3 regions of the Rhizobium sp. Root1204 genome follow, and region 3 is predicted to be linked to each of the others. Evidence: riboswitches for the same ligand, from Rfam matches in the RefSeq annotation. Region 3 holds a riboswitch; each other region holds the start of a gene.
The links. A riboswitch is a leader RNA that binds a small molecule or an ion and turns the genes downstream of it on or off. The one in region 3 is predicted to bind cobalamin.
Positions count from the first base shown of each region.

Region 1 (4,069 bases), on a different contig from region 3:
TCCGTTGTCATGCACCGCACGGTTGACGGTCAACTTGCCGGCCTCTGCGTCCATCTCCGTCGCCACCGCGAAATACATCCGTGAATAGCCAAGCTTGATCTTCTCGAAGAAGTGCTGGTCGTCGCCGATATCGGAAAAGAAATTGGCAATATAGAACGACCAGCGGACGTCCTCGAACTTGGCGAATTTCGTCCGCGCGGCCGTGACATGGCAATAGCCGAGATGCGGGCTATCGGCCAGCGTCCGGTGAAAAAGCAGTTTTGGGAAGCGGATCGACCGGTGAAAGCTGTTGATCCGGTCATGTGTGACGGAGCCGGCCGTTTCCAGTTTCTTGCCGGTGCGGGCAGCGACTTCCTGGTGGGTCAGGTAGCGCTTCTCGGCCGCGCTCCATTGCTGCTGGTGCCGGTTGATCCGTCCTGTGCGCAGGAATTCGGTATAGACCGCGGCCTTCGGCGATGGTTCCGGCTTCTTGACCACAGCGGTATCGAAATATCTCAAGTTTGACATCGGCCTGTACCAGACTGCGGGTGTGTCGACAAAACACACCGGGACGGAATCGCTTATGAGCCAAAGCTACTGCGTTATGGTTAATGCAGTCTTGCTGGCTGTCAGCCTTTTGCCTCGACCGTGTGCGATGGCGATGGCAGTGTTTTCGCCGTGAAGTGTCGCAAAAGGGCTGCATCCGTGCCGATTGCCGAAGCGCTGGGCGGAAAACCGGATTTTTGCTTCAAATTCAGCCGATCACATTGTTTCTGCTTATAAAATAGTCAGGTTGACGGCGACGCCACGCAATATTTTCCGTGTCGTCTTTCTGGAATCGGATGTCGTTAACTGGCGGCTGTTTTCCAAGGTCTGAGGATTAGATGAAGACACTCAAGGTGCCGCCTTTATAGGGAAGGGCGGAGAATTGGGAAGCCGGTCGAAATCCGGCGCTGCCCCCGCAACGGTGGTGGAGCGAAACCTCGGCAAAAGGCCACTGGAGAAATCCGGGAAGGCGCCGGGACAGTCCGCAAGGACAGCTCCAGAGCCCGGAAACCAGCCTTGTGATGAAATTGATATCTGGGTTGCGGCGGGCAGCCGGAAGGAGAACCACATTAACCACGCGCTCTCCCGGCGCGGCGGTGGTTCCTTTCCTGCCTGCTGCCACCGTAAAAGTTGGCGAGCACAAGGAAATGACCATGGATCTCCGCAGCGAAGTCCTCCGAAAATTGATGAACCGCCGTGACACACATAGTCTCGAGCAGGCCTTCTATACCGATCCCGATCTGTACAAGCTCGACATGGAGCAGATCTGGTACAAGGACTGGCTGTTCATCGGCCACGATTGTGAAATCCCGAAGGCGGGCAATTATTTCACCGCCCAGGTCGGCGAATATCCGGTTGTTATCGTACGCGACCGCACCGGCACCGTCCGCGCGTTGCACAATTCCTGCCGCCATCGCGGCTCGCGCGTCTGCGCCGGCGCCAAGGGCTCATCGGCCAAGCTTGTCTGTCCCTATCACCAGTGGACCTACGAACTGGACGGCAAGCTCCTGTTTGCGCGCCAGATGGGCGAAGACTTCGACAAGAACCAGCACGGCCTGAAACCGATCCATTGTGAAACCATCGGCGGCTACATTTTTATCTGCCTGGCCGACGAGGCGATGGACTTCCAGCCGATGCGCGACATGGTCTCGTCCTATCTGACGCCGCACAATCTCAAGGACACCAAGGTGGCCTTCGAAAGCACGATCATCGAGAAGGGCAACTGGAAGCTCGTCTGGGAAAACAACCGCGAGTGCTATCACTGTGCGGCGAACCATCCGGAACTCTGCCGCACCTATCCGGAGGCGCCGACGGCGACCGGCGTGCAGGGCGCCAAGGACGATCCGGTCATCGCCGCCCATTGGGCGCATTGCGAAGCGTCGGGTTTGCCAAGCGAGTTCAAGATGGATCAGAGCGGCCAGTTCCGCGTCGCCCGCATGCCGCTAATCGAGGGTGCGGAAAGCTACACCATGTCCGGCAAGCGCGCCGTCAAGCGCCAGCTTTCCGACGATGTCAGTCAGAGCCATATCGGCACGCTGCTGCTGTTCCATTACCCTAGTACCTGGAACCATGTGCTGGCCGATCACGCCATCACCTTCCGCGTCCTGCCGCTTGGTCCGGAACTGACCCAGGTCACCACAAAGTGGCTGGTGCACAAGGATGCCGTCGAGGGAGTCGATTACAACCTTGAAGAATTGACCCATGTCTGGACGGAAACCAACGACCAGGACCGCCAAATCGTAGAGGAAAACGCCTTCGGCATCCGCTCGCCCGCCTATCAGCCCGGACCCTATTCGCCGGAGCACGAAGGTGGCGTGATGCAGTTCGTCGAATGGTACACCAACTTCATGCAGGGCCGGCTCAAGGGCATTGCGACGTCGCCATCTCTGGTTCGGGTTGCTTGACATGACGATTGTTTCCTCCTTCCGGCACTTCGACGAGCTGCAGCCGTTCAACGATCGCCAGCAATTGCTGGAGTGCATTTCCGTTACCGCGGAAGGGCCGGACGTGATGACGTTCGGCTTCAAGGCGGACAAGGACAGCTGGTTCCGTTATCTGCCGGGCCAGTTCGTCACACTCGAACTGCCGGTGACGCCGGACGATCCGGTGATGCGCACCTACACCCTGTCCTCGACGCCGTCGCGGCCGTTTTCGGTGGCCGTGACCGTCAAGGCCCAGGCATCCAGCATTGGTACACGCTGGATGTTCGACCACCTAAAGCCGGGCATGAAGCTGAAGGCTTTCGGGCCGCTCGGCGATTTTTCCTTCGTGCGTCATCCCGGTGAAAAATATCTGTTCATCTCCGCCGGTTCCGGGATCACGCCGATGATGTCGATGACCCGCTGGATGGCCGATTGCGCGCCGCAGACGGATGTCTCGTTCCTGTCCTGCGCCCGCCAGCCGGATGATCTGCTGTTCCGCGACGAGCTGGAAAACATCTCGCGCAACATGCCGAACCTCAATCTCGGCTTCATCGTCGAGACCCATGCGCCGCGTCACAGCTGGCACGGGCTGCGCGGCCGCATCGAGACGTCCAAGCTGGCACTGCTGGCGCCGGATTTCCGCGACCGCACCGTCTTCTGCTGTGGTCCCGAGCCGTTCATGCGCGGCGTCAAATCGATGCTGGAAAGCGTCGGCTTCGACATGAACCGCTATCATGAGGAGAGCTTTCAGCCAGCCAGCGCGCCGGATCCGGCCGAGCTTGCCATCCGGGCCGGTGCGGGCGAGGCGGATGCTTCCGCTGTGTCCACCATCACGTTTACGATGGCGGGCAAGGACGCCAAGTGCCAGCCCGGCCAGACCATCCTGCAAACGGCGCGCGCCGCAGGTGTGCGTATCGGGGCTGCCTGCGAGGGCGGGTTGTGCGGCACCTGCCGGGTGATGAAGATTTCGGGCGAGGTCGAGATGAACCACAATGGCGGCATCCTCGATGATGAAATCGATGAGGGCTACATCCTCGCCTGCTGTTCGCGCCCGATCGGGGACGTGCAAATCGAGGCATGACGGTCTGTAAATACGCAGTTTGAACGGCCGCTGCTCCTCACGCCCGGCCGGGCGTGAGGAGCAGCCAATCGTACAAGGGGCATGCCCTGAAAGGCCGACGCGGCCGAGTTCGTCTATCGGCTGAAATACCCCTGGATCAGGATTCCGGCACGACCGGGTTTGCCACTGCGGCCGAGCGGCAGGCTGCAAACACGTCAAGCGCCGGATTGTAGACCTTGGTGATGACGTTCATCATTCCCAGGACGGTATGAAACAGGTTGTCATGCGAAGTCGGGGCGTCGGCATAGGTTTGGAGGCAGCTCCGATCGAGGTTTGTCAGCTGAGCATACTGGTCTGAGAACCAGGCGATGAAGGGTACGTGCGTCTGCTCCGCTGGCGCGAACATGTAAGGCGCGCCATGAAGGAACAAGCCGTTCTCGCCGAGCGACTCGCCGTGGTCCGACATGTAGATCATCGCGCCATCGACAGTGCCCTGATGCTTCTTCAGAAGCTTGATCACTTCGGCGAGGTTATGATCGGTGTAGAGGATCGAGTTGTCATA
Region 1 covers NZ_LMCZ01000023.1:229,059-233,127, forward strand. Annotated here, with positions in the region: gene ASC96_RS19700 (DUF6656 family protein) at 1-507, opposite strand, end outside; cobalamin riboswitch at 860-1,059, shown strand; gene ASC96_RS19705 (aromatic ring-hydroxylating dioxygenase subunit alpha) at 1,179-2,429, shown strand; gene ASC96_RS19710 (hybrid-cluster NAD(P)-dependent oxidoreductase) at 2,431-3,528, shown strand; gene ASC96_RS19715 (phosphoethanolamine--lipid A transferase) at 3,665-4,069, opposite strand, start outside.
Region 1: linked by a shared signal. The riboswitch ahead of ASC96_RS19705 (aromatic ring-hydroxylating dioxygenase subunit alpha) and the one ahead of nrdH (glutaredoxin-like protein NrdH) in region 3 are both predicted to bind cobalamin.

Region 2 (4,069 bases), on a different contig from region 3:
CCGTGCCACTGTTTGCATTCATCGGTTCGCTTCTCGCCACTATCGCCGTCGTCGCGGTCACGCGCTTTACCGGCCAAGCGGCGGACCGGCTGGTGTTGTCAGGCATTGCGGTCGCCTTCGTTGCGACAGCTCTTGCCAATCTCCTGATCTTTCTTGGTGATCCTCGTGCCGCTCATACGGTTGTGTTCTGGTTGCTGGGCGGCCTGGGGCTGGCCCAATGGCCACACCTCGTCTATCCGGCCGCGGCTCTCGGCGGCTGCCTCATCTGGCTCATCTTGCGCGCACGGGAAATCAATGCGCTGGCCATGGGCGACGAGACTGCCGCAACGCTCGGCATCCCGGTCGTCCGCTTTCGGGCACAGTTGTTCGTGATCACCGCCCTAGTGACCGGGGTGATGGTGGCCTTTTCGGGCGCCATCGGGTTTGTCGGGCTGATGGTGCCACACTTCGTCCGGCTTGCCGCCGGTAGCGACAACGTCCGTGTTATCCCACTGTCGGCGCTCACCGGCGCAGTGGTGCTGATCCTTGCCGATATCGCCTCCCGTGTCGTCATGGCGCCGGAGGACATACCGATCGGCGTGATAACCGGGCTGCTCGGCGGCCTGGCCTTCATTGCAATCCTGCGGCGTTGAACGGGGCCCCTTGAACGGACCATTGCCGCCGCCGATCATCAATGTGATCGTGGCTGCTTTGGAGCCTCAACAGGTTGTCCCGACGGAGACCGGGGTGGCCGACGGCAATGTTCCTTATCATGACAGGTCGCACGGCATGAGAACGCCACTATAGTCTCAAACGTGACTTGCACAACCGGCGCGTGCTCCGTAACAAAAGCGCGACGGTTTCCCGCAAGGGAATCAAAAGGGAACGCGGTGCGGATGTCATGCATCCAATGCCGCGACTGCCCCCGCAACTGTAAGCGGCTAGCTTCCTGTCAACACGCCACTGGGCTCCGCCTGGGAAGGCGATAGGGAGCAGCGAACCGCGAGTCAGGAGACCTGCCGTCAGCCGTTGTCATACGTGAGCACGCTGGGCGGGGTGTCCTGGTGAAAGCCGAATCCTCGTCGCAAAACAATGCGGCGAAGGCGGCTTTGGTCGCGGTGACGTGCAACGTACCGCTGGAGCATTCCACCTTGTTTTCCAAACCTCACGCCATAGGCGCCTCAAAAAGTGCCGCCCTCCGCCTCGATCCCAAGTATCGTCCAATTCGTGCTACCTTACTGTCTGGCAGCGCACTCGCCGCCGTCCTCTTGACGGCGGCGAGTGGTGAAGCGCAGGAGGTCGTGCGAGGTAAAAAGCCACTCACAGACCAGGTCACCGAGCTGGAAACCATCAGGGTCTCCGGCAAGGGTGATCGAGTAGGGCCGGGTCCAAATCTCAAGGCCCGGTCGAACGCGGGTAGTCGCCTCGATCTCACGCCGTTCGAAACGCCTGCCAGTGTCGAGATCGTTGACGGAGACACCATCCGCAAGCGCGGTCAGACCGACGTCAACCAGGCCATCGCACGTAACGGCACAGGCATCACCTTTCTGGGCTCGCCGGGCAATGGGGGTACCTCCCTCGGCATGCGCGGCTTCACCGGCAATGGAGCCGTAGCGCGCCTTTACGATGGTACGCGCTTCTATCCCGCAGCCGGCACCATCAGCTTTCCCTTCGATACGTACACGGTCGATCGCATCGAGATCTTGCATGGGCCGGCCTCCGTTCTTTACGGCGAGGGTGCGATTGGCGGTGCGATCAACATCATTCCGAAGAGGCCGCTTACCGACAGCCGCCGCAATGAGATCGTGACGACGATCGGCACCGACGGCAAGAAAGGGCTGGCCTTCGGCAGCGCCGGGCCGATCAACGACAGCCTTGCCTATAGTCTTGACGTCAGTGCGAGGGATACGCGAGGCTGGATCGAGCGTGGCGATGCGTCGAATCTCGCCATATCCGGGAGCGTCCTCTGGCAGGCCGCCGATGACCTGAAACTCACTTTTTCCCATGACTACGGCGACACCGAGCCCACCGCATATTTCGGTACCCCGCTTGTCGATGGGAAACTGGACAAACGCCTGCGCAAGCAAAACTACAACGTCGCCGACGCACTCAACCGCTACCAGGACAACTTCACTCAGATCAAGGCCGAGTGGCAGGCTGCGGAAAATCTCACTCTCAACAGCACCAGCTACCGCATCTCGAGCGACCGCCAATGGCGAAACGTCGAGAGCTACCTCTACCAGCCAGCGACCAAAACGGTGTTGCGAAGCGACTACATTGCCGTCCACCATGATTATGAGCAGTACGGCAACCGCACGGATTTGGTGCTCGACAGCACAGTTGCCGGTATGGACAACAACACCGTCATTGGCTTCGACGTAAACCGCATTCGCTTTGCGAACACCAACAACTCACCCTATCCGGGCGCCTCAACTGTCCCTTCCATCGATTTCGATCCAGGTAAATTCATCGGGCCAGACAACCTCCTCACGAACAACCGCAGCACGGTCTGGCAATATTCACTGTTCGCCGACAACAGGCTGGCGCTGACGGATCAGTTCTCGATCGTTGGTGGTCTGCGTTACGACAGCCCCACCGTGAACCGCTCCAACCCCCAGACCGGCGTCGCTTTCGAGCGGACTTACGATTCGCTGAACTGGCGGGTGGGTACGGTCTACAATCCACACCCCGACGTGGCGCTCTACGCACAGTACTCCGCGGCATCCGAACCGATCGGCAACCTTTTGTCGCTGTCGGATGCGCAGAAGGATTACGCACTCCCCGAGGGAGAACAGTATGAAGTTGGGGTCAAATACAGTTTTCTGGACGACCGAGCCGAAGCGACATTTTCGGCTTATCGTATCGTCAAGACGAACGTATTGGCCCGAGACCCCAACAACCACACCATCATCCGTCAGATCGGGCAGCAGTCGTCCCAAGGCATAGAGGCGGCAATCGGACTGGAGCTTGATGGAGGATGGCGCATCGATGCCAACGGCACCATTCTAAAGGCTGAATTCGACAACTATATTCAGGCGAGTGGCGATTTTTCCGGCAAAACGCCACCCAATGTGCCCCGCTTTGCCGCTAATTTCTATGCCTCCTGGGACTTCGCTGAAAACTGGATGGCGCAGGCCGGGGTCCACTATGCCGGCGAGGCGTACACCAACAATGCCAACACGGCGACACGGCCGGCATATGCTGTCGTGAATGCCGGCCTGCAGTGGAGGCCGACCGAGACGGCTTCGCTCGACCTCTTTGTCGAGAACCTGTTCGACGAGGTTTATGCTACCTCGGGCAGTTCGACACAATGGATGTTGGGCGCGCACCGCTCGGCAACGCTTTCTTTGAGGGTCGCTTTTTGACGACCCTGCCGCCATCACCGTCCAAGGCAGCCGCCTTGGATAGTGACCCTGTTGCCGGCCCTAGCTAACGGGGCCGGCAACTCCAAGTTACCGCACGGCCTCTGCCGCCGCTCGCGAGCAGCGTCTTGCTGGGCCGCAAAGATACCTGAACCCTGATGGTGCACGCCGCTGCCAGTCCCCGGAAAGAGCGGCATGCGTTGAGACAAGAGGTCATCCGGAATCTCGGCGCTTTGACCGCGAATATCATCGGCACTGCACCAAAAGTTGACGTCACTGACGCAAGGCTGAGCCAGAAAACTGACGGCCATCGATACTGCGACACGGTTGCATCGTTCGCCGGGAGGGGAGGGTTGGCAAAAGGCGGCGCGCCTGGCTGGTCGGCTTCCTGCGTAGTCTTTCCAAATTTTTCGGCGGCAGCACCGAGTGACCAGTCATCCGCATCGGGTGCACTGCCTCTCGCGCAGGCACAATTTAAACGTATAAAGTGTGCCGGCTTTTCATCCCGTTACACGGACATCGCCACCAGATGGCCCGGCGAAACTTCGTGATACTGGATCGGCACGGCCTTGTAATCCGCCGGACGCATCGGGCTTCTGATCTCGTCATTGCTGATCTTGTTCTTTTCCCGGCGCCGGTCCGGATTGGGGATCGGCACGGCCGAGATCAGCTTTTTCGTATAGGCATGCTGCGGATTGCCGAAGACAGCGGCACGCGGGCCGATCTCG
Region 2 covers NZ_LMCZ01000011.1:28,242-32,310, forward strand. Annotated here, with positions in the region: gene ASC96_RS12870 (iron ABC transporter permease) at 1-632, shown strand, start outside; cobalamin riboswitch at 820-1,018, shown strand; gene ASC96_RS12875 (TonB-dependent siderophore receptor) at 1,044-3,344, shown strand; gene ASC96_RS12885 (ABC transporter ATP-binding protein) at 3,850-4,069, opposite strand, start outside.
Region 2: linked by a shared signal. The riboswitch ahead of ASC96_RS12875 (TonB-dependent siderophore receptor) and the one ahead of nrdH (glutaredoxin-like protein NrdH) in region 3 are both predicted to bind cobalamin.

Region 3 (4,069 bases):
TGTAGTAGATCGTCTTGATGCCTTTCTTCCAGGCATAGATCTGCGCCTTGTTGATATCGCGCGTCGTTGCCGTGTCGCGGAAGAACAGCGTCAGCGACAGGCCCTGATCGACATGCTGCGTTGCCGCCGCATAGGTGTCGATGATCTTTTCGGGGCCGATCTCGTAGGCATCCTGATAGTAGTCGAGATTGTCGTTCGTGAGGTACGGCGCCGGATAGTAGACGCGGCCAATCTTGCCTTCCTTGCGGATCTCGATCTTCGAGACGATCGGGTGGATCGAGGAGGTCGAGTGGTTGATATAAGAGATCGATCCCGTCGGCGGCACGGCCTGCAGGTTCTGGTTATAGAGCCCCGTCGCCATGACGTCCTTCTTCAACGCCAGCCAGTCTTCCTGTGTCGGGATGTGGATGCCGGCAGTCTCGAACAGTTCGGCCACATGCTCGGTCGCCGGTGTCCATTCCTGTTCGGTGTACTTGTCGAAATAGTCCCCGGAGGCATATTTCGAATTCTCGAAACCCTTGAAGCTCGATCCACGCTCGACCGCGATCCGGTTGGACGCCCGGATGGCGTGATAGGTCACCGTGTAGAAATACATGTTGGTGAAATCGACACCTTCGTCCGAGCCATAATAGATGCGCTCGCGGGCGAGATAGCCGTGCAGGTTCATCTGGCCAAGACCGATGGCGTGGCTATCGTCATTGCCCTTCTCGATCGATGGAACCGAGGAGATGTGGCTCATGTCGGAGACGGCGGTCAGCGCCCGGATCGAGGTCTCGATGGTCTTGCCGAAATCGGAGCTATCCATCGCAGCTGCAATGTTCAGTGAGCCGAGATTGCAGGAAATATCCTTACCCATGGTCTTGTAGGACAGGTCATCATTGTATTCGCTGGCTTCGCTCACCTGCAGGATTTCCGAGCAGAGATTGCTCATTGTGATGCGGCCGGCGATCGGGTTCGCCTTGTTCACCGTGTCTTCGAACATGATGTAGGGGTAGCCGCTCTCGAACTGGATTTCCGCCAGCACCTGGAAGAATTCACGCGCCTTGATCTTCTTCTTGGAGATGCGGGCGTCATCCGCCATCTCGCGGTACCTTTCCGTCACCGAAATTTCGGTGAACGGTACACCATAGACGCGCTCCACGTCGTAGGGCGAGAACAGATACATATCCTCGTTGTTCTTCGCCAGTTCGAAGGTGATATCCGGCACGACAACGCCGAGCGACAGCGTCTTGATACGGATTTTCTCGTCGGCGTTTTCGCGCTTGGTATCGAGGAAGCGCATGATGTCGGGATGATGGGCGTTGAGATAGACGGCCCCTGCCCCCTGGCGCGCGCCGAGCTGGTTGGCATAGGAAAAACTGTCTTCCAACAGCTTCATCACCGGAATGATGCCGGACGACTGGTTTTCGATCTGCTTGATCGGTGCACCCGCCTCGCGAATGTTGGTGAGCGACAGGGCCACGCCGCCACCGCGCTTCGACAGCTGCAGCGCCGAATTGATGCCGCGGGCAATACTCTCCATGTTGTCCTCGACCCGCAGCAGGAAACACGAGACAAGCTCGCCGCGCTGTTTCTTGCCGGCATTGAGGAACGTCGGCGTTGCCGGCTGGAACCTTCCGGAAATGATCTCGTCGACCATGTCACGGGCGATCGCTTCATTGCCCTGCGCCAGCGTCAGCGCCACCATGCAGATGCGGTCTTCGTAACGCTCAAGATAGCGTTTTCCGTCAAAGGTTTTCAGGGTGTAGCTGGTGTAATACTTGAAGGCTCCGAGGAAGGTCGGAAAGCGGAACTTCTTCGCATAGGCGTGATCGTAGAGGTCGCGCACGAAGTTGAAGGAATACTGGTCGAGAACCTCGCGCTCGTAATAGCCTTCGGTCACCAGATAATCGAGCTTCTCCCGCAGATTATGGAAGAACACGGTGTTCTGGTTGACGTGCTGGAGGAAATACTGCTTCGCGGCCAGCCGGTCCTTGTCGAGCTGGATCTTCCCCTCATCGTCATAAAGGTTCAGCATCGCGTTCAGCGCGTGATAGTCGACTGCCGTTTCCGTCGCCTTCAAAGGGCGTTCACCGGCGGAAGGAGGAAAACTGTTGAGCGGTTTTGTGCCCGCATTCCGCGTCAAAGTCTCTGAGACGTCCAAAATCGTTCCAATCCGTTTCTAACGTTGGCGACGTCCTCATCGGTGCCCAGAAGCTCGAACCTATAGAGATACGGCACTTCGCATTTGCGTGAGATCACGTCACCCGCGAGACCGAACGTCTCGCCGAAATTGCTGTTACCGGCAGCGATCACGCCCCGGATGAAGGATCGGTTGACCGCATCGTTGAGGAAGCGGATCACCTGTTTGGGAACGGCGCCCCGGCCATCATCGCCGCAATAGGTCGGCAGGATGAGGACGAAAGGCTCGCGTACATCGGGCGTTTTCGCGCCACTGCTGACGGGAATACGGGCCGATTTCAAACCGAGCTTGGCGACGAAACGATGGGTGTTTTCCGACAGACTGGAATAATAGACGATCAGCCCCATCGCTCGTCAGACCGTACTCAAGAAAGCGCGCTGATCTTGTCCGGCCGGAATCCGGCCCAATGGTCTTGGCCGGCAATCACGACCGGAACCTGCTGGTATCCGAGACCGATCACCTTTGCGAAGGCGTCCTCGTCCTTGGAGATGTCGATGACCTGATAGTCGATGCCTTCGCGATCGAGCGCACGGTAGGTCGCGGTGCACTGGACGCAGGAAGGCTTGCTGTAAACGGTAATGTTCATGATTTTCCTCGTGATCTGTCGTGTTGCTAGGCGCACGAAAGGGCTCCGAGCCGCTGCACGCGGATCCGATCGTGTGGTTTTCATTGCGAGCTGGCGATCAGGCTAGGCGTGTACCGCCGATCGCGATCCCGCATCTCGTGGTCTGCGAATTCGATTGACTGACATGCCTTCACCCCGAAGCCTTTTTTTGGCGGACATCGGAAGAACGCAACACAAAGCGGAGCCATTCCGCTGCACATCACGCGACCTTCCGGACACCCCGCCCGTGGACGTTTTGTTTAAGGCAGGTCTCCTGGCTTGCGGGTCGTGGCGCCTGTTCCGTCTTCCCGAAGATCGATGCCTTCAGTGACTTGAAATGAAACAGGTACTTGCCGCTTACAGTTGCGGGGGCAGCTCCGGTTTTGCCCGGCCAAAATGGCTGAACGCACCGCATTCCCTCTTAGCCTCCGAATCTTGCGAGTCAGAGGAACCTTGAGCACTAGATATAGTATACGGCGTGAGAACAACGTCAATGTGTAGGCTTCGGAAACATGCCTCCTGGCACATAATTTTTCCGGCATTGCGGATAATGGGGCGTTAATACCGGGTCACAGGAATTGCAAAAGGCCCGGAGCATCGCCCCGGGCCTTCGATATTCCAGGATATTGCGAATGCCGATTTACTCGGCAGCGGCAACCGCGCGGCGGCGGCCGATGGTGGCCTGGGTGAGCAGCAGCGCGCCAACGGCGCAAAGCGCGATGCCCATGGCCATTGGGACGGCGGTACCGTCGAAGAACACCGATGCGATCACCATGGCGACGGCGGCCGTGACGAAATGCAGCGTGCCCATCAGCGACGATGCCGTGCCGGCAATCTCGCCGTGATCCTCCAGCGCCAGCACCGCGCTGGTCGGAATGACCAGGCCGAGGAAGCCGTAGCCGACGAACAGGAACGCGGCCATGACCGGAAGCTGGTTGAAACCAAAGCTCATGACGATGGCCATCGCAGCCATGGTCAGTGCAAAGGCCGTTACGGCAATCCGCATGACGCGGACAAGCCCAAAACGCTCGCCGAACCAGCCGGTCGCCTGCGATACCGCGAAGAACGACACGGCATTGATGGAGAAGGCGAAGCTGTATTGCGTCGGCGTCAATCCATAATAATCGATCAGCACGAAGGGCGAGTTGGCGAGATAGACGAGGAAGCTGGAAATACCGAGCCCGCCGATGAAGGTCAGCGTCAGGAAATTCTTGTCTCTGAGCAGCCGGCCGTAAGCCGCCATGGCGCTGCGCAAACCGCTTTCGGCACGATGTTCCCTAAGG
Region 3 covers NZ_LMCZ01000044.1:35,542-39,610, forward strand. Annotated here, with positions in the region: gene nrdE (class 1b ribonucleoside-diphosphate reductase subunit alpha) at 1-2,143, opposite strand, end outside; gene nrdI (class Ib ribonucleoside-diphosphate reductase assembly flavoprotein NrdI) at 2,122-2,529, opposite strand; gene nrdH (glutaredoxin-like protein NrdH) at 2,547-2,768, opposite strand; cobalamin riboswitch at 3,033-3,257, opposite strand; gene ASC96_RS30605 (multidrug effflux MFS transporter) at 3,427-4,069, opposite strand, start outside.